Regions from separate parts of the Teredinibacter turnerae T7901 genome, predicted to be linked through region 2. Evidence: predicted binding sites of a transcription regulator. Region 2 holds the regulator's gene; each other region holds the start of a gene.

Region 1 (10,160 bases), 410 kb from region 2:
TACGCTTTCCAGAGAGGGGAGCTACGCCTACGCCAATTCCAGCTACTACACATCCGCATTGCAACACGTTCAGTCTTCACTCTCGGCTGGAGATAACATCGATCTTATGGCCGGTGGGCTTATAGAAGTTAATGCTTCTACGCTACATGCCGATGAGGGCCACATCAATTTGTTGGCCGGTTTGGGTATTACCATCATTGATGAGCAAAACCAGGAGCAAATGGTTGCTCACAGAGAATACTATAACCTGACCGAAGATGAATCGGCCTATGCGACCATAGCCATGCGTTCGGTGTTGGACTCTGGTAAGGGAGTTCGCATACACAGCGCCATGGGCGACATTACCTTGCGCGCCGCCGATATTACCAGCGAAGAAGGCACTTCTGTGTTGGCATCCGATGGCAGCATTAATATGCTAATGACTGTCGAGAACGATCACTACAGTTACAGCTCCATTGAAGAAAAACTTTTTACCATAACCAACAAAAGTCGTGGTCACAATCACGAAACCGCCATTCCCAATACTATTATTGGCGGTTTCGCTGCCGAGGCGCTTTATGGTGTAAAAGTACAATACGAAGGCAAAGATGGCCTCACCTTCGACGAGCAAATGAACGCTTTCGGAGATATGGAAGGCTTGGAGTGGATCGCCGAACTTCGTAACAATCCAGATATAGATATCGACTGGGAAAAAATCGAAACAGCTTATGAAGATTGGGATGAGTCGAATACGAGCTTAAGTGCGGCAGCGATGATAATCATTATGATTATTGTATCTGTATGCACCGCGGGTGCAGGCGCAGCTTTGGCTGCCACCATGACGAGTTCGGCGATTGCAGCAGGGGGAACAACTGCCGCAGTCTTGAACGCGGGATTCACCGCAATGATGAGTACCGCAGCGGCGGCTTCTGCAAATGCCACGGTTAATGGTGGTACTCCTGTAGAGATATTCGAATCGGGTTATGAGGCTGTGCTGAGTGAAGATGGCGCTCGTAGTATGGCTACGGCTATGGTTACTGCGGGCGCTATGTCAGCAATCAATTCGGAATTTTTTACAACATCTGAAGCTACTAACTTTAATCAACCTGTTTATAGCGATGCTGGAGTATTTACTGGATATACTCCTACGCTGTATGGACAGGCGGTGCAAGCCGTTACATCTGCAGCTGTGCAAAGTGGGGTAAGGGTGCTCTCTAATGGCGGAAATTTCGATGATTTTGAAGATGAATTCATTCCGCTGTTAGTTACTAACGGCGTAAATATTATTGGTGCAAATGTAACAGAACAAATTCTTTCAGCGGATTTAAGCGGTGCCGCAGAGTTGATAGCGTTGACCGCAACTCAGTGCCTAGTTGGCGCTGCTAGCGGTGATGCAGATGAGGGGAACGTTGACGGCGGGTGTGCCGCGGGCGCTACAGCGAGTTTAATCAGTCAACTTGTTGACTACGTATCGAGCTCAGATAGAGAAGAGCTTACGTTGAAGCAAGCAGAGGTTGCAGGTTGGTTAGAAGCCAATATTTCAAGTGATTCACTTTTGAATTCAGATTTTAAAGGGCTTTTAGATTCGGGAATGATTCCTCCTGAGTCGCTTTACTATGTTAACGAATTTCAAGATACCACTGCAGAATTAGCTCGGCTAACTGAGCTTCAAGTCGATACTTCTCGACTGATAGCTGCGTTGGGTGTACTTGTCGCCGGTGGGAGTGACGTAGAAGTAGAGATTGCTTCCGGTGCCGCTGTTGTTGTCGGGCAAGGTCAAGAAAATCTAAGTCAAAACAATGTAAGAAACGCTTCATTTATTTACTCTCTATTAGCGGAGCAAGAACGTTTGAGAGTATTGGCGACATCCCGATGGTCGATCGAGTCTATAGAAAATCAAGATATTTTAGATGGAATCGAATTTCCTGCCGACGCCACCATATCTGGAGCAGCTCTTTCATTTCTTTACAATATTAAACTACTTGAAGATGGGGAACTGTACATTTCGCTGCCAGAGCGCTTGGATGGTGAAGGTATTGATCTGGGTGAAGAGGGGTACATTGATTTTGCAAATTTAAGGCAGGTATCTTTCTCCGAGGGTGTAGGTGAGGCTTTAGACCAGTTTGAATACGATCTGAATAACTTAATAAACGATCCCAACATTACCAATGCTGATGAATTGCGCTGGTGGATGGAATATTTGAGAGTTAAATATGAAGAAGTTCAAGTTATTACAGACTCGTTGGAGATATATGCTGGCGGAGGTTTGGTTACTAGGTTTGGAGTTCGTGCAACAGATAATGTAGCGGGTGGAGTTTCCGGCCGAGTTTCTGATGCCGCTGAATATATGGCGCGTTCTAGGTCTGCATCCGAACTGGTGCAGCAGCTAGACGGGCTTGAGAACGCAGTAAAAGCCGTACTACAAAGTGAGCTTGTAAAAAACCGCAATTTTTTTAAAGGAATAAAGTCGAATCCGGATCTAATTGATCACTGGAAAAATCTGTATGATAACGGAATAGCGGAAAGTATCCGAACAAATTTAGATGCATTGAATGCTGTAAAGCAGGCTGAATTGAATGGGCTTGACGCATTGGATTCGCTTGAAGATGCGTTTCAGGTTGTAAATAAGGAAAGGCCTAGTTGGAATGAGATAAAAGCACTGTTTAAGCGGGGTAATGATTTTAATAAAAAGGCTAGAGACGAGGAATGGTACGAATTTTATGAGGTGCATTTGGAAAATGGAAAACGGCTAGATTCTTATGACCCAGATCTCGGTGAGATCATTTCAAGAAAAGCCACTGATTTTAATGTAATTCAATTGCCAACCTTTGAAAAATATCTTAGAGAGTTCGATTTAAAGTACGCCTCAGGGACGGTGATTCGATCCGACAAATATAGATTTGAGCTAGATGGTACTGAGCTATGGGGTAGCAAAATTCTTGAGGTTCCAGATGTGAATCAATATTCATACAGATTGCAAGAGTTTTTAGAAATGGCCAATCAATATAATGTGGTGATAAGGTTTAGGCCTGAATAGCGGGTGATAAAATGGGAATGAGCATGTTTGAGCAGATCAATTTTTGTGAGAGATTTTCTGAATTGTCTAACGCTTTTCAATCAGGAAATAGACTAGAAGCATTCGACCAAAAACTTGTAGAGCGAATCATGAGGGAGGTATCTCCCTACATATACTACAATAAAAAAGAGAGATGTTTTTGTGAAGATGTCGAGTTTACAAATGGGGTCGTCCATTTAAGACTTTCTTTAAAATATGCAATTACAGAGTGTATGATGGGCGCTTCTATTCAATCAACAGGAGAACGTTTCGGTGGTCCGCTAACGCGGGTGGCAAGAAAAATATATGAAAGTAAGGGTGCTGACTACGTTAAACTTAAGCATCCTAGATTTAGTAGTTATGATGAGTTGCGTATAATTGTTTCGCGCCTATACAATATTTTTGAAGATTTCTCGAAGGCTGTGATTGAGGCGTATGAGGGGTAATAAATAAGAAATCCAAACTATTGACTAATGTTTAGTATTCGTCTAAACAATAACGTCTAACATCAGAAACCATGACCACAAGCGGAGAAACTCAAGTCTGCCTCGATGAAACTCCGTTCTATCACTGCTACGTGCGGTGTGTGCGGCGGGCGTATTTGTGTGGGGAAGATTTTTCTACGGGTGAGAGCTATGATCACCGCAAACAATGGATTGTTTCCCGCCTTAAATTCCTGTCATATATTTACGCTATTGATATCTGTGCCTACGCGGTAATGAGCAATCATTACCATGTGGTGTTGCATGTGGATAAAAGCCGTGCGCAGAGCTGGTCGCGTACCGAGGTTGTTGAGCGGTGGATGCAGCTCTATAAAGGCGATATGTTAGTGAGTCGCTGGTTGAAAGCACCTGCAACATTAGACGAGGCGCAGCGCGATGCCGTCTATTTAAAAATCGAAACCTGGCGTGAGCGGCTGTTTGATATTGGCTGGTTTATGCGCGGCGTTAACGAAACTATCGCGCGTATGGCCAATGCGGAAGAAAACTGCAAAGGCCGTTTTTGGGAAGGGCGATATAAAAGCCAGGCGCTTTTGGACGAGGCCGCTTTACTCAGTTGTATGGCCTATGTGGATTTAAACCCGGTCCGCGCAGGAATGGAAGAAAGTCTGGATACCAGCGATTTTACTTCTATTCAGCAGCGCTTAGCTGAGCTTGCCAGAAAAAAACGACAACTTAAAAAGCATCCGGAACTGGCTGAGCGCACCGAAAAACAAGTTCGCTTAAAAGCGGATTTAAAATTGGATAACCAGCCAGAAGCACCGCTGATGGTATTTGACGGTTCCAGCCATACGGATGTTCATGTGGCCTTGCCCTTTACCGAGCAGGATTATTTGCGCTTAGTGGATGAAACCGGCCGAGTTTTACGTGCAGATAAGCGCGGTGCCATCCCCGATGCTATAAAACCTATCATCGAGCGCTTTGGCATAGACCCGAAAAACTGGCTCGAACACGTGCAGAATTTCTCCCGTCGCTACGGCCGCTGTGCCGGGCATGTTGTGCGCATGCGCGCGTATGTGGAGCGCTACGGTTTGCGTGCTGCCAAAGGGGTGGGTGTTTCTAGTTTCTTGTATAAAGGGTTTAACTAGCAGTTTTGGTTGCGCGCGAGATATATGAATACATGACGATATGAATCTATCGATGTTATCGTCTGTCATGCTCAACAAATATGACCCATGATTTTACTTGTTTTGATTTAGCTGACGAAACGAATTCGAAGCATCCTATGGGTATTGAAAATGCGAATACGCCATTTTTTATCGCAATGATGGTTCGGTAAGTACCCCAAGACGCCGCTTAATTGCTGGTTGTTTTTTGCCTTCACCGCTCAGGTACCTTAAGCCCATATTCCCGCCATTGTTGTGCTAACTCCGCGTTCGGGTGTGCGGTGCAATCGGTACTGCTCATGGGTTCACCGCAAACATCACACACCAGCGTTCCGCGTGCTTCATGACCGCATGAATTGTGGACGAAGGTCACCGGGCCCTGATTGTCGTAGATCCACTTATCCCCCCATTGAATCATCAGCCGCATAATTGGTGTGAGCTCGAGGCCTTTTGTAGTGAGTTCGTAGCCGCTGCGCGGCTTACCCGGTTCTTTAATTTGAATGATTTCGGCGTCTAACAGGGTCGTGAGCCGGTCTGTCAGTACCTTTTTGGAGATTTTCAGGTGAGTTTGGATCGCGCCAAAGGTGCTAACTCCGAGCTGGATGTCCCGAATTATCAGCCACGTCCACCACTCTCCCACGATATTCAGGGTTTGTGCGAGTGAGCATAGCTCGCTGCTAAAGTCTGTTCTCTTCACGTTGACATCTCAAAATTTTGACTCTATATTCAGTCTCCTAAAGAGACCATCAGGGTAAATACTAATGTTTCAAAGGCGCGTTGTCATCACCGGTTGGGGTATTGTATCGCCAATCGGGAATTCCCCCGAGGCGGTTGCAAACAGTTTGAAACACAGTCACAGCGGAATTGTCAGCATGCCGGAATACGCGGCGCTGGGAATGCGGTCGCAAGTAGCTGGCCTGGCACACACCGAGCGCTGTGAGGATATTCCACCAAAGTTGCGCCGGTTTATGGGGCTGGAAGCGCAGCTTGGCTGGGTGGCTGTTCAGGACGCGTTGGCCTCGGCCGGCATTGATGAGTCGTTATTGCACAGCGAGCGTACGGGGCTGATTATGGGTTCCGGTGGCGCCTCCACCAAAGATATTGTCGAAGCCGCCGATCTTTTGCGCGAAAAAGGTATTCGCAAAGTTGGACCGTACCGGGTAACCGCGACCATGACGAATACTGTCTCTGCGTGCTTGAGTACAGCTATGGGTATTCGCGGACTGAATTTTAGTATCGCATCGGCTTGCGCGACGTCCGCACATTCAATTGGGCTTGCCGCACAAATGGTGGCCTGGGGAGAGCAGGATGTGGTTATTGCCGGTGGCGCAGAAGCTGAACACTGGGCACAGTCCAGTTTGTTCGATGCAATGAAAGCCATGTCGTCCACGTACAACGACATGCCGGAGAAAGCGAGTCGCGCCTATGATAAGTCGCGAGACGGCTTTGTGATTGCAAATGGCGCCGGGGCGCTGATTGTGGAATCGCTGGAACATGCGCTGGCGCGTGGGGCGAATATTATCGCCGAGATTACCGGCTACGGCACCGCGTCTGATGGTGCCAGCATGGTCGCGCCGTCAGGAGAAGGTTCTGAGCGCGCGATGCGCACTGCGGCAGCGATGCATCGTTCTATACGTGCAACACCGATTGCCTACATTAACACTCATGCCACCAGTACGCCGGTAGGCGATGCCATTGAGGTTGCCGCAATGCAAAGAGTGTTTGGTGAGGACTTGCCGGCGTTTAGCAGTACTAAATCCTTAACGGGCCACAGCCTGGGAGCGGCCGGTGTGCACGAAGCGATTTATTCGCTCATTATGCTGCAGCAGGGCTTTATGGTCGCTGCGGCAAATATAGACGAGCTCGACCCAGAATTCGAAGGTCTGCCTTTAGTACGCGAATACACCGAAGAGCCGATGGAAAGCGTTATGAGTAACAGTTTTGGCTTTGGTGGCACCAACGTTAGCCTGATTTTTTCCAATTATTCCAATGCTACCCAATAGATTATGGTGCATCTGCGCACTTTAATCGCTCTCTTTGCTGCGGAGTGATTAAATTTTCGTAAACGATATTTTATTGCGCGCCCCAGTCAGACAAACTTGTCTGGCTGATGTGCACAATTATTCTCGACGTATTTTTAAATACCGAAGCCCCTCCCTGTAATGCTAACTAGCAATATCTCACCACATCGAAATCTGCTTAACGTGCATGGTGCGGCACTTTGGGAAACCTAAAAACCTCCTCCTGGAATATTGATTTTTAGCTTGCTCCGAGGAATATAACTCCATATTTGAAGCTATGTTCCTAATTGGTGCAAATGATGAGTGCACCAAATTGGAATATGCACTCATATTGTGCTTTCGGCATCTAAAATCACTTGTTTTGTCTTTAAAAAATGAGCTAACTCCTTGTTATAAATAGAGAAACCAAAGTTGGCGCAGTTAGTGCTAAAACCATGCAGGCTCGTCGGACTGGTGATCGACCAAGCTCAAAAAAAAGACTTAAAAAGTAAAATTTGGAGGAAACACATGAAATTTTCTAAAAAGATCCTGGCAGGTGCTGTTGCAGCTTCTTTGGCAGTGAGCGCGTTCGCTCCTATGGCGAACGCTGAAATTTCTGCGTCTGCTGGGGTTGCCAGTACTTACTTGTGGCGTGGTCTTGACCTGGGTTCAGGTACGCCTGCGGTATCTGGCGATCTGTCATACAGTGCTGGCGGTTTCTACACCACTCTGTGGGGTTCATCAGGTGACACTGGCGCTGGTACGGAGTGGGATCTGGGTGCTGGCTATGGCGGTTCTGCTGGTATGTTCTCTTACGACGTTAGCGTATGGAACTACATGTACCCGAACGGCGGTACCATGGAAGATCAGTACGGCGACCTGACTGAAGTTATAGTCGCTTTGGGCTTGGGCCCTGTGTCTTTCTCCTGGTACGAAAATATTGCAACAGAAGGTGGTGACGAATCATACCGTTATTTCACTCTGGGTTACGCAACCGGGCCTTTCTCATTCATGATTGGTTCACACACTGGTGACGATAGCACTGAGTTTACCCACCTGGATATTTCCTACGCGTACAACGATAACTTGAGCTTCACCTTTAGCCAGGTTGTGGATCAAGACGAGGTTCTTCTTGCTGATGGTGATGGTGTGAAAGGTAAATCCATCGATGACGACCTGAAGTTCGTTGTTTCCTACAGCTTGCCTATCGAGTAAGTTTTGTTGGCCCGGTTGTTAGCGTGTTAACGGCCGGGCAAGCATATCTATCAAGCAGCGCCGACGCTGCATAAACCATTAGAGGAGCAGTCCAATGAAATTAATTACTGCCGTCATCAAGCCTTTTAAGCTGGACGCTGTTCGTGAGGCTTTATCAGAAATCGGTGTGCAAGGTATCACCGTGACCGAAGTGAAAGGTTTTGGTCGCCAGAAAGGCCACACTGAACTGTATCGCGGCGCAGAATACGTTGTTGATTTTCTGCCTAAAACCAAACTGGAAGTAGCAGTAGCCGACGACCAACTGGACTCTGTTGTTGAAGCTATCAGTAAAGCAGCTCACAGCGGAAAAATTGGCGATGGTAAAATCTTTGTATCCAGCCTCGACCAAGTTGTGCGCATCCGTACCGGTGAATCCGGTGAAGAAGCACTGTAACTCATAATTAGAAAAGAGATTAAAATTTCCGGAGATCTGGTATGGAAAATGTTCTTTATGAAATGCAGTACGCCATGGACACCTTTTATTTTTTGGTGTGTGGCGCGCTGGTAATGTGGATGGCTGCGGGTTTTGCGATGTTGGAATCCGGGCTTGTTCGCGCTAAAAATACAACAGAAATTCTTACAAAAAACGTCGCGCTTTTCGCTATCGCTTGCACCATGTACCTGATCTGCGGGTACGACTTTATGTACGGTGGTGGCTGGTTCTTAAGCGGTGTTACTACCGTTGCTGGTATGGACGACGCAGCTGTTGCTGGTGTTGTTAAAGGTGTTGCGGACTTTAATGCTGGCGTTGAAGATGCTGGCTTGCAATACTCTGGTGCTTCCGACTTCTTTTTCCAGGTAGTGTTTGTTGCTACTGCAATGTCTATTGTTTCCGGTGCCGTTGCTGAGCGTATGAAGCTCTGGGCATTCCTGGTATTCGCTGTTTTCATGACTGGCGTTATCTACCCGCTGGAAGGTGGCTGGACTTGGGGTGGCAATTCGGTATTTGGCCTGTACGAACTGAGCTATTCTGACTATGCAGGTTCCGGTATTGTTCACTTGGCCGGTGCCGCTGCTGCGCTTGCTGGTGTATTGGTACTTGGCCCACGCAAAGGCAAATACGGCCCTAACGGTGAAGTAAACGCGATTCCTGGTGCTAACCTGCCTCTGGCTGCGCTGGGTATGTTCATCCTCTGGATGGGATGGTTCGGCTTCAACGGTGGTTCCACGCTGCAATTGTCTGGCGTTGGCGTCGCTAACGAAGTGGCTAACGTGTTTGTTAATACCAATGCTGCTGCTTGTGGTGGTTTGATTGCTGCGCTCATCGTAGCTCGCATCATCTTCGGCAAAGCTGATCTGACTATGGCAATCAACGGCGCGTTGGCTGGCCTGGTTGCTATCACTGCAGAGCCTGCTGATCCCACTGCGCTGATGTCTACAATTATCGGTGCCGTAGGTGGTGTGCTGGTTGTCTTCGCTATCCTGTTCCTCGACAAACTGAAAATCGATGACCCCGTAGGTGCGATTTCTGTTCACGGTGTTGTTGGTATCTGGGGTATTTTCGCGGTGCTGATTTCTGACTCTGACGCCACCTTCGTTGGTCAGTTGGTGGGCATGTTAACCATCTTTGTATGGGTATTTGTTGCCAGCCTGGTTGTTTGGATCGCTATCAAAGCAATCATGGGCGTTCGTGTCAGCGAAGAGGAAGAATTCGACGGTGTCGACCTGTCCGAATGTGGTATGGAAGCTTACCCAGAGTTTTCGGGTACTTCAAAGTAAGTTCTTAATTCATCAGGTTGCCACAGCCTGAAATCCTGACCGGAGGCCTCAAAACCTCCGGTTTTTTTATGCCTGGAAAATACCTCCGCATCAATTATTTGAATTTCTTGTTACTGGGGCGCTTCTCGGTTAGCTTCTTATCCCAGCAGTGCTGGCGCAGGTTTCCCGTTGGCGCAATTATCCCCGCCATCGGCCCCTTCAGCTCATTGCGCCGATATCATCAACGGCGTACACGTTTTACAAGCCTTCGCATAAGGTGTAAATTTGCGAATTGGTCTGCCGGAACCCGGCTTAAACCCTATAATTAAAAATACGAATAAGGTGCTCGTAAGGAATTTCCCATGAAACTAATCACTGCAGTAATCAAACCTTTCAAGCTTGACGACGTCCGCAATGCGCTGTCGGAAATTGGTGTTCAGGGCATGACCGTAACGGAGGTGAAAGGGTTTGGTCGGCAAAAGGGGCACACGGAGTTATACCGTGGCGCTGAATATGTAATCGACTTTTTGCCCAAAGTAAAATTGGAGTTGGTGTTGGGTGACGATGT
Region 2 (10,160 bases):
TGATATCTTGAAACCAGAGAGCAGCTATTGCACCCATCACCAGCGCCCAGAGGATGCCGTTGACTATGCCGACACGCACTTCCCTGGACAGCAGCCAGCCCAGGTTACTGGCGCCAATTTGCCCTAGTGCCATACCGCGAATCACCACCGTGAGCGTCTGCGAGCCGGCAACGCCACCCATACTGGCGACAATAGGCATAAGTACCGCCAGTGCCACGACCTTATCAATGGTTTCATCAAACAGGCTAATCACCGAGGAAGCGAGGATTGCGGTGATCAGGTTAATGCCGAGCCAGATTGCCCGGCGTGGAATCGTGCGCGCAGCCGTGGCAAAGGTATCTTCATCCTCATCAAGACCGGCCATGCTCATTAACGAGTGATCGGCCTCTTCCCGGATGACGTCGACCACGTCATCAATGGTAATACGACCCAGCAACTTCCCCTGCTCGTTGACGACGGGGGCGGAAATCCAGTCGTGCTGCTCAAACAGTTTGGCCACGTCTTTATCAGCCATGGCAGCCGGGATAGCGTTAGTGTCGGTGACCATCACCTCGCGGACGGTTACGCTCGGATCGGTGGTAAGCAGCGTGCTCAAGGGCAGCAGGCCGAGGTAGTCGTCCTTGCGATTAACTACAATCAGGGAGTCGGTCGACGGCGGCAGCTCCGGGTGACGGCGCAGGTAGCGCAATACAACATCCAGCGTGAAACGCGGGCGAACGGTGATGGTGTCGGTATTGGTGAGACCGCCGGCGGTGGCCTCGTCATAGGCAATCACTTCCTCTACCCTGGCGCGATCCTGGTCGGTCATGGCTTCCATGACTTCCTGAATCACTTGCTCAGGCAGCTGCTGCAAAATATCGACGACGTCGTCCGTTTCCAGGCCTTCGGTCAGTTCAACCAGTTCCTCAGTGCCCATATTGCGCACGAAATGGCTCTGGATATCGTACGGCAGTTCTTCGAGTACTTCACCGGACACATCCTTGTCGATAAGGTCCCACAGCACGGTTCGCGAAGGGGGCGGGGAGGATGCAATCAAGCGCGCGATTTCCACCGGCCGCAAGCTGCTCAGCATTTGCCGTACCTGGCGGAAGGTACCGCTTTCGAGTAATACCTGCACGCGACCGACCTGTTGGTGGGTGCTGTGTTCGATATTCTCAGCGGCTTGCGGCATACAGTGGCTTCCGTTTTACGGTGGGGTGGAGGGTTGCTACAGAAATTGTAGCTTTTTCAAAGGCTTGAGGAAATAACTTCGGGAAGTTGGCGCGTGTTTAACCTGCTTACAGGCGCTTGCAGCGCAGCCTATTCCTCCTCGTCGAAGCGGTTGTTTATGAGTTCTTTCAGGGCCGTAATGGCTTCAACTTCGTCCGGCCCCTCGGTGATCAATTCAATTTCCGTGCCGATTGAGGCTGCCAGCAGCATGAGCGACATAATGCTTTTCGCATCTGTCGTTTTGCCGTGGGCACTGACCTGAATTCGTGACTCAAACCGATTGGCCAGGGTCGCCAGCTTGCTGGCCGCTCTCGCGTGGAGGCCAAGTTTATTGATGATCTCGAGGGTTCTCTGCTGCATGAAGCTCCCGCATTAGCTGTGTTTCGGGGCGCTGGAATCGGGTATTTGTCGATGCCGCGTCTGAACATTCTTATAGTCGGCTTTGAGCGCTTTTGCGAGTCGTTCACTCATGTAGACCGAACGATGAAAACCACCCGTACAGCCGATAGCGATGGTGAGATAGCTGCGGTTGTTGTTCTCGAACCGAGGAATCCACTTACGCATAAATGTAAGAATGTCGTTATACATCTCCTCCACCTGTTCCTCGCCGTTCAGAAACGCAATTACTTCCGGCGACAGCCCGGACAGTTTGCGCAGTCCGGCATCCCAATAGGGGTTTGGCAAGCACCGCACATCAAAAACGAAATCGGCGTCAACCGGCAGCCCATACTTGAAACCGAACGACTTGAACAGCACCGCCATACCTTCTCGGTCGGAACCGACCACAAGGTATTTAATTGCACTGCGCAGTTCATGCAGGTTGAGCTGCGAGGTGTCTATGGTGACATCGGCGGCATTGGATATGGGCTCGAGAATAATGCGCTCGCGCTCAATGGCTTCATTCAGGTCGGTGAGACCGTCAGAGAGTGGGTGTTTGCGGCGGGTCTCGCTGTACCGTTTGAGGAGCACTTCGCGCGAGCTGTCGAGATAGATAACCTGGTAACTTTCTCGCGGCAATGGCCCCACTTCAATCATCGCCATTAAACGGCTCAGATCGTTGTTGATGTTGCGCGCATCGATACCGATAGCAACCCGTGGCGATGGACGATCAGAGGTGCTTAGCTGCTCGATTAGCGCGGGCAGAAGGTCGACAGGAAGGTTGTCGATGCAGGTGTAGCCTTCATCCTCCAGCAGGTGCAGTGCTGTGGTTTTTCCCGAGCCTGATCTTCCGCTAATAATCAGCAAGCGCATGTTACCTGCCTGTGTACGAGTCGCATGTGATGGAGGAGCGCAGAGCGCGCGAGGGACTAGTTACTTCCCGGTAGAGCCGTCAGTTTACACCAGACGCCACGTTAAACAATTCTTCATCGGTTTTACAGTTGCGAAGGCGCTTCACAAAATCATCCCTTTGCAGGGTTTCTGCGAGTGCGGCAAGGGTTTGCAGGTGCTCGTCTTCGGCGTTTTCCGGTACCAGCATGGCAAATATGAGATCGACTGGCTTGCTGTCTACAGCGTCGAAGTCAATGGCTTCTTCCAGAGTTACGCACGCGCACAAGGTCGCGCCTTCGGTATTGAAGCGGCAGTGGGGTATGGCTATACCGCCGCCAATGCCTGTGGAGCCAAGCCGCTCACGGGCGAAAATATGTTGGAACAATTCAGTTTGGTCGAGGCCAGTGTCGGATTCGCTAAAAATGCCAGCGAGTGTTTCGATCAAGCGTTTTTTACTGCCGCCAGCAATCTTCGCTCGGGTTCGCTTGGCGTTTAGAATGGTAGAAATTTGCATAGCGTTGCGCCCGGTAAAACAGCAGATGTTGGATGTTGCAGGGAGTCAAACGGCGCGCATTCTACCAGTATTAGTTTCAGATCCAAGCCCACTTTAGCCGCAAATTTTATTTGCGGCATCAGACTTTAGACCGGCATTCCCAGATTTTGCTATACCAAACGCTTGCGTTCGTTCGAGGGAGGTATGTTCAGAGACTCGCGATACTTAGCGATGGTGCGGCGTGCGACCTTGATTCCCTGTTCTGCCAATAGCCCTGTAATTTTTGAGTCGCTGAGCGGTTTGCGTGCATTTTCCGCAGCAACTAATTTTTTAATGATAGCGCGAATTGCGGTAGATGAGCACTCGCCGCCGGAATCTGTGGCCACATGGCTGGAGAAAAAGTATTTGAGCTCGAAAATCCCCTGTGGGGTGTGCATGTACTTTTGCGTGGTTACTCGCGAGATCGTCGATTCGTGCATTTCGACAATTTCTGCCACGTCGTGCAATACCATCGGTTTCATGGCTTCCGGGCCGAAATCGAGAAACCCCTGTTGTTTTTCCACGATACAGCTGGCGACTTTCAACAGGGTTTCGTTGCGGCTTTGCAGGCTTTTCAAAAACCAGCGCGCTTCCTGTAAGTTGTCGCGTAGAAAAGTGTTGTCAGCGCTGGAGTCGGCGCGCTTAACCAGTGACGCATAGTCGCTGTTAATGCGTAAACGCGGTGCGATATCCGGGTTGAGTTGCACCATCCAGCGGTTATTTACCTTGTTCACAAACACATCCGGCACCACATACTCTGTGTCGTCGCTGCCAATCTGTTCACCGGGTCGCGGGTTCAATCCCTGGATAACCTGTACCGCCGCCTGTAGTTCGCTTTCTTTCAGTTTTAGCTTGCGCATCAGCTGTTTGAAGTCGCGGCCGCCGAGCAGATCGAGAAACTCGCTGACGAGCGTTTTTGCGTTGCGCACATCTTCGTTGCTGATATCAAGCTGGCTCAGCTGAATGAGCAGGCATTCACGTACGTCCTGGCTGAGAACGCCGGGTGGGTCAAACTGTTGCACCCGGTGGAGTACAGCCACCACTTCGTCCATTTCGAGTTCTTCATGGTGAGGTTCCAGGCCATGAAAAATTTCATCCAGAGTCTGGCCGAGCAGACCGTTGGGTTTTACCGCGTCAATGATGGCTTCGGCGATATCCTTGTCGCGGACTGACATGGGGGTAAGGTTCAGCTGCCACTGCAAGTGATCCTGCAGCGTTTCTGATGTGCCACGTCGGGATTCAAAATCGTAATCGTCGGAGTCGGGTTTTGCGAGTCCGGTGCCGCTCGGGGTGGGGTCGTAGATATCGTCCCAGCTGGTGTCGACCGCAAGGTCAGTGGGAATGTTGTCTTCGTTCCAATCACCGTCGGAGGATGCGTCGGAATTGGACTCCTGGTCGGCGCCATTCGCATCTGCAGCATCGCTTTTGCCGTCGGCGCTGTCCTTGCCATTAAGCTCGTTGCTGGCTGGAGCCTGTTCATTGATACCGCTGTGAGAGTCGTCGCCGCTGAGGTCTTCCTCAACTTCGAGCATAGGGTTTGAATCCAGAGCTTCTTGTATTTCTGCCTGAAGATCGAGCGTGGAGAGCTGAAGAAGCCTGATGGCCTGTTGCAGCTGCGGGGTCATGGTGAGCTGCTGGCCCAGTTTTAACTGGAGGGATTGCTTCATAGTTCGATTTACTGCGTCTGGTTAAAGTGCACTATCAGTTAGTGGCAACTCCTGTGGGGCGCCGGCTTGTATGAGGCTAGTGTATTCCGGCCGCAGTCCAGGTGCAATAAAATCGCATAAAATCAGAAGCAAGTATTATGCCGTGACAAATACAAAAGTCAGTCGTTTGTCAAGAGATTTTGCTGATTATCTGCAGAAAGCGATTAGAGGTGGAAGTGCTGACCGAGATATACTTCGCGCACTTTTTTGTTGTTGAGTACATCATTGGCGCTTCCTTCTGCGATGATGTGGCCTTCCGAGACGATATAGGCTTTCTCACAGATATCCAATGTTTCGCGAACATTGTGATCGGTAATCAACACGCCAATACCGCGATTTTTAAGGTGTTGTACGATCTGCTTAATATCGCTCACTGAAATCGGGTCGACTCCGGCGAAGGGTTCGTCCAAGAGCACAAAATCGGGCTCTGTGGCCAGTGCTCGGGCGATTTCAACACGCCGCCGCTCGCCGCCTGACAGCGCCATTCCAAGGCTGTTGCGAATGTGGCCAATGTGAAACTCTTCCAGCAGTTTTTCCATCGCCTCACGGCGTTGGTTGCGGCTCAACTCTTTGCGGGTCTCAAGAATCGCAAGAATATTATCCTGAACTGTTAACTTGCGAAATACCGACGCTTCCTGGGGCAGATACCCAAGGCCTGCGCGCGCGCGCTCGTGCATTGGCAGGTGAGTAACGCGCTTGTCGCCAATCTGGATATCGCCATGATCGGCTTTAATGATGCCCGCGATCATATAAAAACAGGTTGTTTTACCCGCGCCGTTGGGGCCGAGCAGGCCCACGATCTGGCCACTGTCCACAGACAGGGATACATCGATGACGACCTTGCGGCCTTTGTAACTTTTGGCGAGGTGTTGGGCACTCAGTTGCTGCATAAATACTAGGGCCTGTTGGAGCTTTTGTTATTGTCGGCGGGCTGTTCGTCTTCTTTGCTCAATGCTTTTGGCGGGATCACCATGCGAACCCGGCGATCGTCGCCTTCCGCATCAGCTTTACCACCAGCGCGTACCACTGCTTTTTTTACATCGTACTCAATGCGATTGCCGCTTAGGCTGGTGCCCTCCTGACGGAAAGCCGCATTGTCGAGGAGGATCAGGGTTTCGCTGGTGATCTGATATTCCATGCGGTTAGCACGCGCGGTCACAGGCTCCTGGCCGGGCTTGGGCACCTGGCTTAAACGCGCTGGCGTGCCGGTAGCGACCACGCGGGAATAGGTATCTTTGCGGCCATAAATCACGACTTTTTCCGCACGAATTTTCATGCTGCCTTGCTCGACAATAACGCTGCCTGCATAGGTGGTGGTGCCGTTCAGGTCATCGAGCTCTGCGGAGTCGGCAGAGATGCTGAGATCTTGCAGTCTATCGTCCGGCAGGGCATCGGCTGGCATTGCCGTACAAGCCAGCATGGCGGCGCAGAGCAGGGAGCGCCCAGGTAGCACGGCGCAAAAAGTTGACAGGGGTTTCATTCGTTCAGGCTGCGGTCTTCAGGAATTCGGTGGATAGCATGCACCTTGTGGTGCAATTCGATTTTTCGGTTTTTAAAATTGGCTGTCATGCCTACGGCGTTAATCACCCCATAGGGTGTTAGTATTTTAACAGGCTCGTCGGTGTATGCGACCTTTTCTACAGGGTTGATATCGAGCTTTTCCGTGGTGAGTTCGGAAGCTTCACGGTAAGCGGGCGCTTCCTCACCGGGTAGTCGCTCGGGTGGCTCCTGCCAGATGCGAACCGTATCCCAAAGGGCGATCTGCTCACTGCTGCGCACGAGTTTGCCGTCGACAGATTCTACGTGCCAGGGGGTGTCTTCCTGGTAAATTGTAAAATGTGGGTGGTCTACCATGGTGTATTCGTCGACGGGCTGACGATTGTCGCCGAGCACACGAAAGTGCTCCAGGAGATTCGCCGTGAACGCATATTCGAGCACACCATTGTCGTTGAAGTAACGGGTCGCGGCATTCTCGGCAAATGCGTAGGGAATTTGCGGTGCGGGTTCGGCTTTGGGGGGTGTAATCACGTTTTCGGACGAATCCCACAGCATTACAATGCTGGCGATCCCCATCGCGATAAACAGCAGGTAAAAACGGTTTTTACGCATGCGGTTGCGTTCTCAAGTACGCCTGTAAAGCCGCGTCGTAGGTACCTTGCGCCTGCATAATCAAATCGCAGGCTTCGCGTACCGCGCCTTCGCCACCTCGCGCGGCACTTTGCCAATGTGCGCGTTCGACTACCGCGGGGTGGCCGTTTTGCACGGTAAGTGCGAGGCCCACGCGACACATCACGGTCAGGTCCGGGTAGTCGTCGCCCATAAACGCGATTTGGTCCAGCTCACAGGGGAAGGTTGCGCGCATCTCTTCGAGCGCGGTGAATTTGTCTTCGCGCCCCTGAATGAGCAGTGAGATCCCGAGATCGGCCGCGCGCTTGGCCACCAGCTGGCTGGTCCGGCCAGTAATAATGCCCACTTCCACCCCGGAGCGGCGCAACATTTTAATGCCGTGACCGTCGAGCGTATTGAAGGTCTTCATCTCTTGGCCGTCGTTACTGAAGTACAGGCGGCCATCGGTCATCACGCCGTCAACATCGAGCAGGAGTAGTTTGATCTGCGCAGCCTTGCGATGAATGTCTTCCAAAGATAAATGTTTCATCGTTTTCCTTGTTTACACCAAAGTTCATACACCAGAGTTAAACCAGCCCGGCCTGGAGCATGTCATGCATATGCAAAATGCCCACGGGTTTGTTGTTATCAGTGACAACCAGGGCGGTAATTTTATGGGTTTCCATCAGGTTGAAGGCTTCCGCGGCTAGTGCCTGCGGCGTAATTGTTCGACCACCTCGACTCATCACCTGTTCAATACTGGCGTTTTTTACCTCGATATCACGATCCAGGCAGCGGCGTAGATCGCCGTCGGTGAACACCCCGACCAGCTCACCTGTCGCATCTACTACGGTGGTAATGCCGAACCCTTTGCGGCTCATTTCGCCGAGAGCCTCCAGCACCGGGGTCGTGGTTGTAACTATTGGAACGGTTTCACCATCGTGCATCACGTCAGCGACATGCAATAGTAAGCGCCGTCCGAGAGTGCCGCCTGGGTGAGAATAGGCAAAGTCTTCGGCAGTGAACCCCCGCGCCTCCAGAAGTGCGAGCGCCAGCGCATCACCGAGCACCAGCGTCACTGTGGTTGAGGATGTGGGCGCCAGATCCAGCGGGCAGGCTTCGGTGGCGACCGCGATATCGAGTATCACATCCGCCGCTTCAGCGAGAGGGCTGTTGGATTTACCTGTCATCGCCACCACGGGAATGCCCATGCGTTTTATCCAAGGCAAAATGGCAACCATCTCAGGCGAGTTACCGGAGTTGGAGATACACAGGAAAACATCGTCTCTGGTGATCATCCCCAGATCGCCGTGGCTCGCTTCCCCGGGATGCACAAAAAATGCGGGTGTACCCGTACTGGCCAGAGTTGCGGCGATTTTTTTGCCGATGTGGCCGGATTTCCCCATACCCGAAACCACGACGCGTCCGGAGCAGCTCAGAATTTTTTCACAGGCAGCGACAAATTCACCGTTGATGCGCTCTTCTAGCGCTTGAACGGCGGCAATCTCCAGCGCGATTGTGCGTTGCGCGGATTGAATTAGATCGGTTTCGGACATGGGGTGTTAAATCGCAGTTTGATATAGAAGAACATAGTAGCCAAAGTAGCTCAACAGGAGCAGACAACCGGCTGTTTTGCCAATTTTACCGCCACCCGCGCCACGGTTACGCCAAATCGACAGGCCAATTGCAACCGCAAGCAATATGGTTAATGCCACCATCACCACAAAATCGCGACTGAATACGGATTGGTCGAGCGGGAAGGAGCCGGACAAACCCGGGATCGACATCACGGCCAACAGGTTAAACATATTCGAGCCCAACACATTGCCGAGGGCAATATCGTGATGGCCCTTAAGCGCGCTGATAAGCGACGCAGCGAGTTCTGGCAGGCTGGTGCCGAGGGCGATTATGGTGAGCCCGATCACCAGCGGGCTGACCCCGGCCATCTCGGCGGCAGATTTTGCTCCCCAAACAAGGACTTCCGAACTCAACATCAGTGCGCCCAGGCCGATGACAAACCACACGAAGGCCATGGTGCGACTCATATGCGGGATGCTGTCTTCGTCCGTCGTCTCCTGTTCGCTGAGGTCGCCTTTTTTGAGGTACACCAGGAGAAATATGGCCGGTATGAGCGCGCCGATAAGTACGATGGCTTCCCACTGGGCCAATATACCGTCTGAGAGGAAGTAGCCGCTTATCGCCATAACCACTAACAGCAGCGGCAACTCATCTTTTAGCAGGTGCTTTTGCACTGGAATAGCGACGACCAGTGCCGTCGCGCCGAGCACCAGGCCGGTGTTTGCGATATTGGAACCAATACCATTGCCGACTGCCATATCTCCTGCACCCTTTAAAGATGCACTTATCGACACCATTATCTCCGGGGCCGAGGTGCCGAAGGCGACTATTGTTAAACCGATCACGACTGGTGCCACGCCAAAGCTGCTCGCAATTGCTGCGCTGCCTGCGACAAATCGGTCGGCGCTCCAGATTAATCCGGCGAACCCGGCGACGATGGCAACAGCGATGACGAGAAGGGGCGGTAGACTTTCCAGCATAAAAAACGCAGCTCGGTGAAATGTGTTTGGTGTACAGACTGTAACGATATTCCCACCAGGGAGCGCCTACAATGCGTGCCGGTGTATGCGCGGGCGGCGCCATCTTAGTGATGTGCCAGATTCAACGCAACCGCAGTCAGCCTGCGTTCAGATAGTCCGCTTTAATATGGGGCTGGAGTAAAAAATTTCCAGCTCAAATCAATTCCATAGGAGAAAACCACGTGAAAAAGAACCGTCCGATGATTTGGTCCGCTCGCCACTCTCTCGTCAGCGCAATGGCGGCCATGCTGCTCGTTGTCAGTCAGTGGGCTGCTGCGGAACAGAAGCCTGCGAGTGCGGCGCTGGACAAGGAAGGCCCGGAGTACGTGGTACAAACAGTTACCGACCAGCTGCTGTCGCTGGCTAAAGACGATACCGCTGAGCTGAAGAAAGATCCGGAGGCTTTTTATGGCAAAGTGGAATCGCTGCTGGAACCGTCAGTCAGTTTTGATTTCATCGCCAAGAATGTGATGGGGCCGACCTACTGGGAGCAGGCCAACGAGAAACAGCAAGAGCAATTTGTAGCGACCTTTAAGCGCAGCCTGGTGGAAACACTGGTGAAAGGCATGGCGAGCAACGTCGATCTGGATATCCAACTGGTGTCTGAACAGAGCCAGGTGCTCAAGAATAAAGCGAGCATTGTACAGAAGGTTTCCGGTCCGGAAGGCTCTAACCTGGTGGTGTACTCGCTCGGCAAAGGCAAGTCCGGTTCCTGGAAGGTACTGAATGTGGTGCTCGACG
Region 3 (10,160 bases), 680 kb from region 2:
CCCGAGACGCGGGATGAACCGTAGTTGCGCAGCACACGACCCTTGGTAGGCCAGGGCAGTTTGCCACGGAGGTCAGCGAAGGCGTTGTCGCTCTGCGGAACATCGATATCTTCCAGCCAGGCGGTTACCTGGCTCAACACCTGCTCCAGCCGTTGGCGGTCGCCATTGAGCGCGTCCAACTCTGCGCCCTTACCTTGTAAATCTGTATTGAGTTTGGCCAGCGTTTGTTTGCGTTTGGCCTGCACCGCGCTGAGTTGCTTTTGCTTCTCCGTCAAGGCATCGCGCTCTCGAATGAGCTGTTCCGTCTGGTAGGCGATGTCTTTTTCAAGGCGATTGATAGTGTCGATTGTGGTGCGGTATTCGCCGATTTTATCGGCGCGTGCGCGTATCAGGTAGTCGTAGTATTTTAGGTTGCGGGACACGGTGGTGGGATCTTGCTGATTCAGGAGCAGGCGCATGCCACCTTGCTGTCCCAGACGGTAGGCGGCACTAATGTGCTGGCCCACCTGCTGCTCCTGTTGCTGCTTTTTTGCACTGAGGTCACTCCGTTGGCCGCGCATTTGCTCGAGTTTCTGTTGTCGTTGCTGGAGTTGGGTTTTCAGTTGCTCGGCCTTTTCGCTCAGCTGACCCGCAGCCTTTTCGGACTCCTCCAGACTATTAAGCAAGTCATCGCGGCTGCTTTTGGTTTGCTTTAGTTCCGCCTGTAAGCGGGTGATGGCCTGTTTGATTTTCTCGAGCCGGGCACGATCAGATTGTTCATCGCTCATGGCAGCTGGGCTGGCTAGACCAATAAGTGCTGCACACAGCAGCGGTATAAATGTAAAAGCGCGTTTTCTCATAAAACAGTTCATAAAACAGTTCATAAAACAGAGTGTACCTTACTTTAGACGACGGTCGGGTATTTGATCTCAGTGAAGCGTGCGCGCATGAGTTACCCCGTTAACTGGATTTTTACGCCTTAATCTAGGATCATTGCGGCCGAAATTCTATCCCTAACCATGTACCCCAGAGGACAAGCGATATGTACAAATTGGTCTTAATTCGCCACGGTGAGAGCCAGTGGAACCTGGAAAACCGTTTTACTGGCTGGCACGACGTGGACCTGACAGACACCGGTCGCGAACAAGCGCGCAACGGTGGCCGTATGCTCAAGGAAGCCGGTTTCGAATTCGACCTGGCCTACTCCTCCGTGCTGACTCGCGCGATTCGTACTCTGAACCTGGTGCTGGAAGAAATGGGTCAGATGTGGCTGCCTGTTGAGCGTCACTGGCGCTTGAACGAGCGTCACTACGGTGCACTTACCGGCTTGGACAAAGCGGAAACTGCAGCCAAACACGGCGACGAGCAAGTTAAAATCTGGCGCCGTAGCTTTGACGTTCCACCACCCGATGTTGACGAGAGCAGCGAACACTTCCCCGCGCACGACCCACGCTACCGCGGTATCGACAAAAACGTACTGCCGAAAGCGGAAAGCCTGAAGCTGACCATCGACCGCGTGCTGCCTTACTGGCACGATGTGATTCGCCCATCCATTCTCGGTGGCAAGCGCGTTATTATCGCGGCTCACGGCAATAGTCTGCGTGCGCTGGTTAAATATCTGGATGATATGTCTGACGCAGAGATCCTTGATTTGAACATCCCAACGGGTGTGCCGCTGGTTTATGACCTGGACGCAGACCTGCGCCCAATCAAGCGTGAATACCTGGGCGATCCAGAAGCGATTAAAGCGATGATGGACGCTGTGGCCAAGCAGGGGCAGGCGAAGTAATTTCCGTGTGAAATCCGGCTTGCGTGTTCTGCGCAGGCCGCTGCCGTGCTGGTGTGTCTGCGCCAGACACGGACTTCCTGTATACTCCCGCATCATTTTTCAGCAACACCTGTTGTTGCCCTCAACTCATTCGAAGCAAAGGTCTTTTCTGTGGAAATAATGGCGTTTATTACTGAGCAGTGGTTATTGGTCAGTATTCTCGGTGTGCTGGCAGCAGCGTTGATATTTGTGGAAAGCCGCAAGGGCGGCGCGGCCCTGTCGCACCATGAAGTAACCCGCCTGGTGAACAGCGATCAAGCGGTGGTGGTCGATGTACGTGAGGCCAAAGAGTTCAGTACTGGCCATATTGTGGATGCGATTAATATTCCGTTCGCCAAGCTGGCCGATCGTCATACCGAATTAAACAAACATCGCGAAAAGACGTTGATTGTGGCCGACAAAATGGGCCAGCACGCGGGTGCTGCCGGTAAGATTTTAAAGGACAAGGGGTTTACGGTGAGCCGCCTGCAGGGTGGCATGTCGGAATGGCAGGGGCAGAATCTGCCCGTCGTTAAATAACGCTTGTAAAATTCGCGCAGTGGCCCCACATAGGGGGCAGATAAAAAGACATTTTTAAGGCATCTATCATGGCAGACGAAAATCAGACTCCAGAGCAAAACGATCAACAGGCAGACGCCAACCAGAACCGCTTCGGTATTAAGCGTATCTACATGAAAGACATGTCGTTCGAAACTCCGATGGGGGTGCAGGCGTTCCAGGTACAGTGGCAGCCCAAGGTCAACCAAGACCTGAATACTCAGGTGAATAAGCTGGATGAGAACCACTATGAAGTGGTTCTGAAGCTGACCATCACCGTTAAAATGAATGATGATAAAACCGCGTTCCTGGCGGAAGTGCACCAGGCGGGACTGTTTGAAGTGGCCGGTTTGGAAGCGCCACAATTACAGCGTTTGTTGTCCTCTGCCTGCCCGGAAATTCTGTTCCCATACGCCCGTGAGGCGCTCGACAGCCTGGCGACCCGAGGTGGTTTCCCGCCGCTGCAACTGCCGCCCATTAATTTCGATGCACTGTTTAGTCAGGCGATGAATCAGGCACAGCAGCAGGCTGAGCAAGGCCAGCAGCCGAATTAAGCAGTGCTTGCACGATGATGAAAAAGGGAGCTTCTAGAGCTCCCTTTTTTGTGCCCGGATTTTGTTGCCGGGCGGCAAATACCCAAAGCGCAGGCTTAGTCGTCGTCGGCGCCGGCCATCCCCAGCTCTTTCAATTTGCGGGTTAGCGTATTGCGGCCCCAGCCCAGCAAATTGGCTGCGTCGCGCTTGCGACCAGCGGTGTGCTTGAGCGCAGTTTCAATGAGCGCGCGTTCGAAGGTTGGCACTGCCTCGGAGAGAATCTCTTTTTGCCCGCAGGCCAGCGCTTGATCCGCCCAATGGCGCAGCGCTTTATCCCAGTCGCCAGATGGGGTTTCTGCCCGTTTCACCTCCATCAGCTCCGGCGGTAAATCCTGCACGTGCACTTCGCGTCCGGACGCCATAACTGTGATCCAGCGGCAGGTGTTCTCCAGCTGTCTGACGTTACCGGGCCAACTCAGATTGCTGAGGTAGGCTTCGGTTTCTGTGGTGAGAATCTTCGGCTCCACATCCAGCTCATTGGCGGCTTTGCGCAAAAAGTGATGTGCGAGCTTGGGGATATCTTCGCGGCGGTTGGAAAGCTTCGGCAAGTGGATGCGAATAACATTTAAGCGGTGGAACAAATCTTCCCGAAAGCGATTATCTTCCACCAGATGTTCCAGGTTCTGGTGGGTTGCTGCAATAATTCGCACGTCAACTTTAATTGCTGTGTGGCCGCCCACGCGATAGAACTCGCCGTCGGCAAGCACGCGCAACAAGCGCGTTTGGGTTTCGGCGGGCATATCGCCGATTTCATCCAAAAACAGGGTGCCGCCATCCGCTTGTTGGAAGCGGCCTTGACGTTGCGCACCTGCGCCGGTGAATGCACCTTTCTCGTGGCCAAACAATTCAGACTCGATCAGGTCGCGGGGTATCGCGGCCATGTTCAGTGCGATGAATGGCCCTTCTTTGCGTGGGCTGTGGCGATGCAGCGCGCGGGCGACCAGTTCTTTACCGGTGCCGGACTCGCCGTTGATTAACACGGTAATGTTAGATTGCGAGAGACGGCCGATAGCGCGAAACACTTCTTGCATGGCCGGCGCTTCGCCAATAATTTCGGTTTCCAGCTCGGGTTCCGGCGGGGCAATGTCCTGCTGTTGCTCTGAGGCATGGGCGAGCGCACGCTGAGTAACAGCGACTGCTTCGTCCACATCGAATGGTTTGGGCAGGTATTCAAATGCGCCACCCTGGTAAGCCGATACCGCGCTGTCCAAATCGGAATGCGCCGTCATAATAATTATCGGCAGGCTGGGGTGCTCGGTGTGCAGGTTGGAAAGCAGGGTCAGGCCATCGGTACCTGGCATGCGCACATCGGAGATAATGGCGTCCGGTTGGGTTTTATCAATGTGCAGCAGCGCTTTGTCGCCGCTCTCGAAGCTTTGGGTGGTAATCCCGGATTGTTGCAGGGCTTTTTCCAGCACCCAGCGAATCGACCTGTCGTCGTCAATAATCCATACCAGATTAGGTTTATGCATTTTCGGTATCCAGCGGTAGGTAGATGGTGAACTCGGTTTTGCCTTTACGGCTCGCGCACTCAATAATCCCCTTGTGCAAATTGACCAGGTTCTGCGCAATGGCCAAGCCCAGGCCGCTGCCATTAGCGCGGCCGGTAATCATGGGGAAAAAAATGTCTTCAATGAGCTCGGGTGGAATTCCTGGGCCATTGTCGGTAATGCTGATTTTCACCACCAAGGGGTGGTGCGTTCGGCCGATGGTGTAACGTCGCTGAACCCGGGTGCGAAACGCAATCTGTGGGTTGGCGGTACCGTTTTCCAGCAGCGACTGCATGGCATTGCGGCCAATGTTGAGCACAGCCTGAATCAGTTGAGCGCGGTCTGCGGTGAGTGGCGGAATACTGGGGTCATAATCGCGTTTGATGGTGATCTGGCTGCCAACCTCGGCTTTTATCACTGAGTGCACGTGTTCGAGCACTTCGTGAATATTGGTTGGTTTGCGTTCACTCGATTTGTGAGGGCCGAGCATACGGTCTACGAGATTGCGCAGGCGATCGGTCTCGTCAATGATGATCCGGGTGTATTCTTCAAGTTCTTCATGGTGCAGCTCGCGCGCCAGTAATTGCGCAGCGCCACGTATGCCACCCAGCGGGTTCTTGATTTCGTGGGCCATGCCGCGGATCAAGTTACGGGTGGTTTCCTGAGAGGCGAGCATGGCCTCTTCGCGGCTGATTTTGAGCAGGCGGTCGAGTGGCTGAAACTCGATAACCATATGATTCATTTCGTGACTCGGGATCACCGAGTAGTCGACCATAATGGTTTGGTTGTTGTGCAGCTTCCAACTGGCCTTACGCTTGGTAAAGTTGCGGTTGTTTCTCAGGGCTTCTTCGAGTGACATGGGGGTGCCATCGCTGGCGGAAAAGCAGGCATGAATGGAGCGACCAGACATCTTCTCGCCGCTGACTCCCAGGTTCATTTCTGCTGACGCATTCATATGCACGACTGTCAGATTGTGGTCCACCAGGATAATTGCAGTTAGCAGGCTATCCAGAATGTTTTGGTAACTATTTGAATTCACTCTAAGTCCTGTGGGCGGCCTCTAGGGTGAGCCACCTTTTAGTAGTAGCCTGGAATGCAATAAGCAAACCAGAATGCCAGCCGTGGCAGGGGCTGGCGGTGCATAGGGAGTGGGATGTTAACCAGGTAACAATCCATTAGAAGCATTTTTGAACAATACTTGGGAAAACCCCGAAAAGGTCCGTTGTTGGGCCCAATCGAAGGGGCTAAAACAGGAATGCACCCGAATGGCTCGCGTATGCATTGCGGGTTTCTTTGGTGCGTTCATGCGCCCCTAACGAAAGCGTATCTCAGAATTAGGGGCAATTATAGAGCGAAAATCTCGATATGCGCTGTAATGGTGCTATTTTTTGCGTTAATTTGGTGTGTATCAGCTGTGACCAGCGGGCCGAATAACAAAGATGGTTCTCTCCTCGGTCCGTTCAATGACATTCCCTGCACCATCGACGACAGCGGCCGAGACGCTCCGACGGCCTTGCAAGGCTTTGCTGAGGGCGATGCTGACGTTGTTTGAATCGGTGGTTTCCTGCACTTTTCCGTCGATATACACCTCAAATCGCAAACCTGGTTCGAGCTTGCGCTGGGTCAGCATCACGACGGTGAGTGCTTTTTCCGCGGGGCCGAAGCGCTGTTCAGATTTCGGAGTCACCAGGCGCAGACCGTAGCCACTGGCCTGCTTCGGAGGGCTGGTTGTTGCGTCTGGTTCAGGGCTTGGCGATGGCGCTGGCGACACCAGCGGTGGGCTGGGCGCGGGTGCGGGAGTTATCGCCGGGGTCGTATTGAGCGGCTTAAGCTCCAGTTTCTCGGCTGTTGCGTTGGTCGGGGGTTCGTCGGAGTAAGTGACGTTACCGTACTGATCGACAGATTTGTAGATTGTTTGGGCGCTGGCTGCGACGGTGATCAAGCAGGCGGTAACAAAACTCGCCAGGGTGAAAATGGTCATCGGCATGGGTGGGCGCGCTCCCTCTTGTGTGGCGTATTGGCACTCTAGGCTTTGGCACTCTACGACGTAAACTGCGCGAACGGAAGTGAACCCGTAACAAAAAAGCCCGGCGAAGGCCGGGCTTGAGTACAGCTGTTAAGCAAAGGCTTATACAGAGTAGTAGAGGTCGAACTCAACTGGGTGAGTAGTGTGCTCAACGCGGTATACGTCTTCCATTTTCAGGTCGATGTATGCGTCGATCATGTCGTCGGTGAAAACGCCACCAGCGGTGAGGAACTCGCGGTCTGCATTCAGGCTGGACAGTGCTTCACGCAGGCTGCCACATACCTGTGGAATAGCATCCGCTTCTTCTTTAGGCAGATCGTAAAGGTCTTTATCTGCAGCATCGCCAGGGTGAAGTTTGTTTTTCACGCCGTCCAGGCCAGCCATCAACATGGCAGCGAATGCCAGGTATGGGTTGGCGATGGGGTCAGGGAAACGCGCTTCGATACGCTTGCCTTTTGGTGAGGCGACGTAAGGAATACGAATCGATGCAGAACGGTTGCGTGCAGAGTAAGCCAGCATTACTGGCGCTTCAAAACCAGGGATCAGACGCTTGTAGGAGTTGGTGCCTGGGTTAGTAAACGCGTTCAGTGCTTTAGCGTGCTTGATGATACCGCCGATGTAGTACAGGGCAGTTTCGCTCAGGCCAGCGTAGCCATCGCCTGCGAACTGGTTTTCGCCATCTTTCCAGAAAGACTGGTGGCAGTGCATGCCGGAACCGTTATCGCCAACGATAGGCTTAGGCATAAAGGTTGCCGTTTTGCCGTAAGCGTGCGCCACGTTGTGTACACAGTATTTCAGGATCTGTACTTCGTCCGCTTTCTTAACCAGAGTGTTGAACTTAACACCGATTTCGTTCTGGCCTGCAGTTGCCACTTCGTGGTGGTGAACTTCAACGTCCAGACCCATTTGGATCATGGCGTTACACATGGCAGAACGGATATCGTGCAGTGAGTCCACTGGAGGAACGGGGAAGTAACCGCCTTTAACGCGCGGACGGTGGCCCATGTTGCCTTCAGAGAAGTCGTGACCGGTAGCCCAGGCTGCTTCTTCGGAAGAAATCTTCACGAAGCTGCCGCTCATGTCCTGACCCCATTTGACGTCGTCGAAGATAAAGAATTCTGGTTCTGGGCCGAAGAAAGCAGTATCGCCGAGACCAGTGGACTTCAGGTATTCTTCTGCGCGTTTGGCGACAGAGCGTGGATCGCGCTCGTAACCTTCGCCAGTAGAAGGTTCAACGATATCGCAACGCAAGATAACGGTAGGCTCATCGGTGAACGGATCCAGCACAGAGGTAGTGTCGTCTGGCATCAAGATCATGTCGGACTCGTTGATGCCTTTCCAACCAGAAATGGAGGAGCCATCAAACATCTGACCGGTGGTGAAAAAATCTTCGTCCACATAGGACGAGGGGATGGTTACGTGCTGCTCTTTACCTTTAGTATCGGTAAAACGCAGGTCTACCCAGCGAACTTCGTTTTCTTTAATCAGATTCAGAGTCTGCTCTGACATGAGATTCCTCCAGAGTCATGGTCTATGTCAATATTGTTATTGGAACGAGAAGGCAAAAATGTAACTCGACTCCACGCGGTGATCTTACGGTAAAGTCACTATGACGCAAGAATGAGTGGATCGTAGATCGCAATTTATGTGCCATAATGTAGCATGGCGCAAAGCACATAAAAAACAAGGACTTGCGGTGCGAGTGAGCTAAATTGTTGCAATCGAGCGCGCCATAGTGGTGCGCAAGTGTGGTACTGCACCAGTGTGGCGCCAAAATCCCGGGCTTGTGGTGGAGTAGCGCAACATTATACTGCTAGGCCTTTTAACTTTGACAGACTCTTTTTAACTTCAGTTGTAGCGAATCAAATGATCTTCACTGTCCGCCTCTTTCCGGAAATCACTATCAAAAGCCATCCGGTGCGCAAACGATGGACCCGCCAGCTCACGGAAAATCTGCGGTTGCTCGGGCGCCGCATACACGAGGGCACCAAAGTTATCCAGGACTGGGACCGTATTGAAGTGCGGGTGCCGGATGACGATGATGCCGTGCAAGCGCAGTTTATCGATATGCTTAAACGCACCCCGGGGATTTCTACTTTTTCTCTGGTCTCGGCCTACCCGTTCACCACGCTGCACGATATCTACGAGCATGCATTACCCCTGTATGGCGATCTTATTGCGAACAAAACGTTTTGTGTTCGTGTAAAGCGCACCGGTAAACACGACTTTACCTCTACGGACGCGGAAAAATATGTGGGCGGTGGTTTGAATCAGCATACCCAGGCGTTGGGTGTGCGCTTGAAAGACCCTGATGTGACCGTGCACATCGATATTAAAGATGATTACTGCTATCTGGTGAATGGTCGCTTTGCGGGGTTGGGCGGTTTTCCCATGGGTACCCAGGACCCGGTGTTGTCGCTGGTGTCGGGTGGATTCGACTCGACGGTTGCCAGTTATTTGATGATGAAACGCGGTTTGCGCACCCACTTTTGCTTCTTTAATCTCGGCGGTCGCGATCACGAGCTAGGGGTGAAAGAGATAGCATTTTATTTATGGAACCGATACTCGGCGAGTCATCGGGTGCGGTTTGTTACGGTGCCCTTCGAGGGTGTGGTTGAGGAGATTCTGGAGAAGATCGACCCAGCAAATATGGGGGTGGTATTAAAGCGAATGATGCTGCGCGCAGCGGAAAAAATTGCCGCACGCGGCGATATTCAGGCGCTGGTTACCGGTGAGGCGGTAGCGCAGGTTTCGAGCCAGACAATCCCCAATCTGTCGGCGATTGAGCGGGTGTGCAATACATTGGTACTGCGGCCGTTGATTGCGATGGATAAACCCGAGATTATTCGTTTATCTCGCGAAATTGGCGCGGAAGAATTTTCTGCGAATATTCCCGAATATTGCGGTGTGATATCGGTAAAGCCTTCTGCAAAAGTACGTTTGGACCGCCTGGAGGCACAGGAAGCGCAGTTCGATTTCTCGCGGCTGGAAAACGCGATTGAGCAGTCGCGGGTGCAGCCCATCGATGCCGTGATGGAAGATTTGCGCAACCCGCAGGCAGAAGTCGAGGCTGTTGCACAATTGCAACCCGGTGACCGTATTATCGATATTCGTCATCCCACGGAAATTGACATGCGCCCGCTCGCTTTGCCAGCAGATACAGACGCAGCGTTGGAAATTCCGTTTTATAGTTTAAGTACGCGCTTTGCCGAGTTAGCGCGCGAGGGTCGCTATTTGCTTTACTGTGATAAGGGCGTGATGAGTCAGTTGCATGCGCGTCACCTGCGTGATGACGGAGCGACTAATGTGGCGGTTTACCGCCCTGAAAAGCCGGTTTAGGGCAGAGGTACACGGTTCGTGATTCGCTTTAAAAAACGCGATTTGATGGTTGTCGGCTTCGCGGTCGCGGTGGTGGCTATTTCCGTTATATCCACTCTGTTAGTGGCGGGCGGCCCGGAGATTAACGCCTGGCTGCGGGGCAATAGCAATAAATACATGAACGTAACATTTACCGATGCCGTACTCACCTGTCAGGCGGAGGTCGCTGAGCAATTTGGCCGACGAATGACAACCATGGAGGTGGACAATCACTCCAGTCGCTACGATAGCCGTCGCTCGATCTATAAGATTTTTCTCGAAGTTACGACACCTGCAAAAGCTGATGCGACCGGGGTGCATTATGTGAATTGCTTTGTGAAGTCCTCTAA

What was found. Region 2 encodes sigma-54, which starts transcription at its own class of promoters, with help from an activator protein. Its sites were predicted from a motif close to TGGCACANNNNTTGCNNT; they were not measured.
Region 1: a site for sigma-54 is predicted at 7,074-7,091, ahead of TERTU_RS18560 (TorF family putative porin). Genes of this name have one in related genera too.
Region 3: a site for sigma-54 is predicted at 5,520-5,537, ahead of glnL (nitrogen regulation protein NR(II)). Genes of this name have one in related genera too.

What each region holds. Positions count from the first base shown of each region.
Region 1 covers NC_012997.1:4,619,892-4,630,051, reverse strand. The annotation lists gene TERTU_RS18585 (DUF637 domain-containing protein) at 1-3,016, shown strand, start outside; gene TERTU_RS18580 (hypothetical protein) at 3,040-3,480, shown strand; gene TERTU_RS18575 (transposase) at 3,636-4,622, shown strand; gene TERTU_RS18570 (winged helix-turn-helix transcriptional regulator) at 4,855-5,337, opposite strand; gene TERTU_RS18565 (beta-ketoacyl synthase N-terminal-like domain-containing protein) at 5,402-6,643, shown strand; gene TERTU_RS18560 (TorF family putative porin) at 7,169-7,855, shown strand; gene glnK (P-II family nitrogen regulator) at 7,950-8,288, shown strand; gene TERTU_RS18550 (ammonium transporter) at 8,330-9,613, shown strand; gene TERTU_RS18545 (P-II family nitrogen regulator) at 9,955-10,160, shown strand, end outside.
Region 2 covers NC_012997.1:4,210,936-4,221,095, reverse strand. The annotation lists gene mgtE (magnesium transporter) at 1-1,171, opposite strand, end outside; gene TERTU_RS16945 (HPr family phosphocarrier protein) at 1,300-1,569, opposite strand; gene rapZ (RNase adapter RapZ) at 1,582-2,460, opposite strand; gene TERTU_RS16935 (PTS sugar transporter subunit IIA) at 2,540-2,992, opposite strand; gene TERTU_RS16930 (RNA polymerase factor sigma-54) at 3,142-4,677, opposite strand; gene lptB (LPS export ABC transporter ATP-binding protein) at 4,881-5,606, opposite strand; gene lptA (lipopolysaccharide transport periplasmic protein LptA) at 5,612-6,196, opposite strand; gene lptC (LPS export ABC transporter periplasmic protein LptC) at 6,193-6,825, opposite strand; gene TERTU_RS16910 (KdsC family phosphatase) at 6,818-7,372, opposite strand; gene TERTU_RS16905 (KpsF/GutQ family sugar-phosphate isomerase) at 7,410-8,378, opposite strand; gene TERTU_RS16900 (calcium/sodium antiporter) at 8,385-9,380, opposite strand; gene TERTU_RS16895 (MlaC/ttg2D family ABC transporter substrate-binding protein) at 9,602-10,160, shown strand, end outside.
Region 3 covers NC_012997.1:4,893,064-4,903,223, reverse strand. The annotation lists gene TERTU_RS19660 (murein hydrolase activator EnvC family protein) at 1-851, opposite strand, end outside; gene gpmA (2,3-diphosphoglycerate-dependent phosphoglycerate mutase) at 1,022-1,768, shown strand; gene TERTU_RS19650 (rhodanese-like domain-containing protein) at 1,928-2,326, shown strand; gene secB (protein-export chaperone SecB) at 2,395-2,898, shown strand; gene glnG (nitrogen regulation protein NR(I)) at 2,994-4,409, opposite strand; gene glnL (nitrogen regulation protein NR(II)) at 4,402-5,466, opposite strand; gene TERTU_RS19630 (DUF4124 domain-containing protein) at 5,836-6,414, opposite strand; gene glnA (glutamate--ammonia ligase) at 6,556-7,962, opposite strand; gene thiI (tRNA uracil 4-sulfurtransferase ThiI) at 8,320-9,792, shown strand; gene TERTU_RS19615 (hypothetical protein) at 9,811-10,160, shown strand, end outside.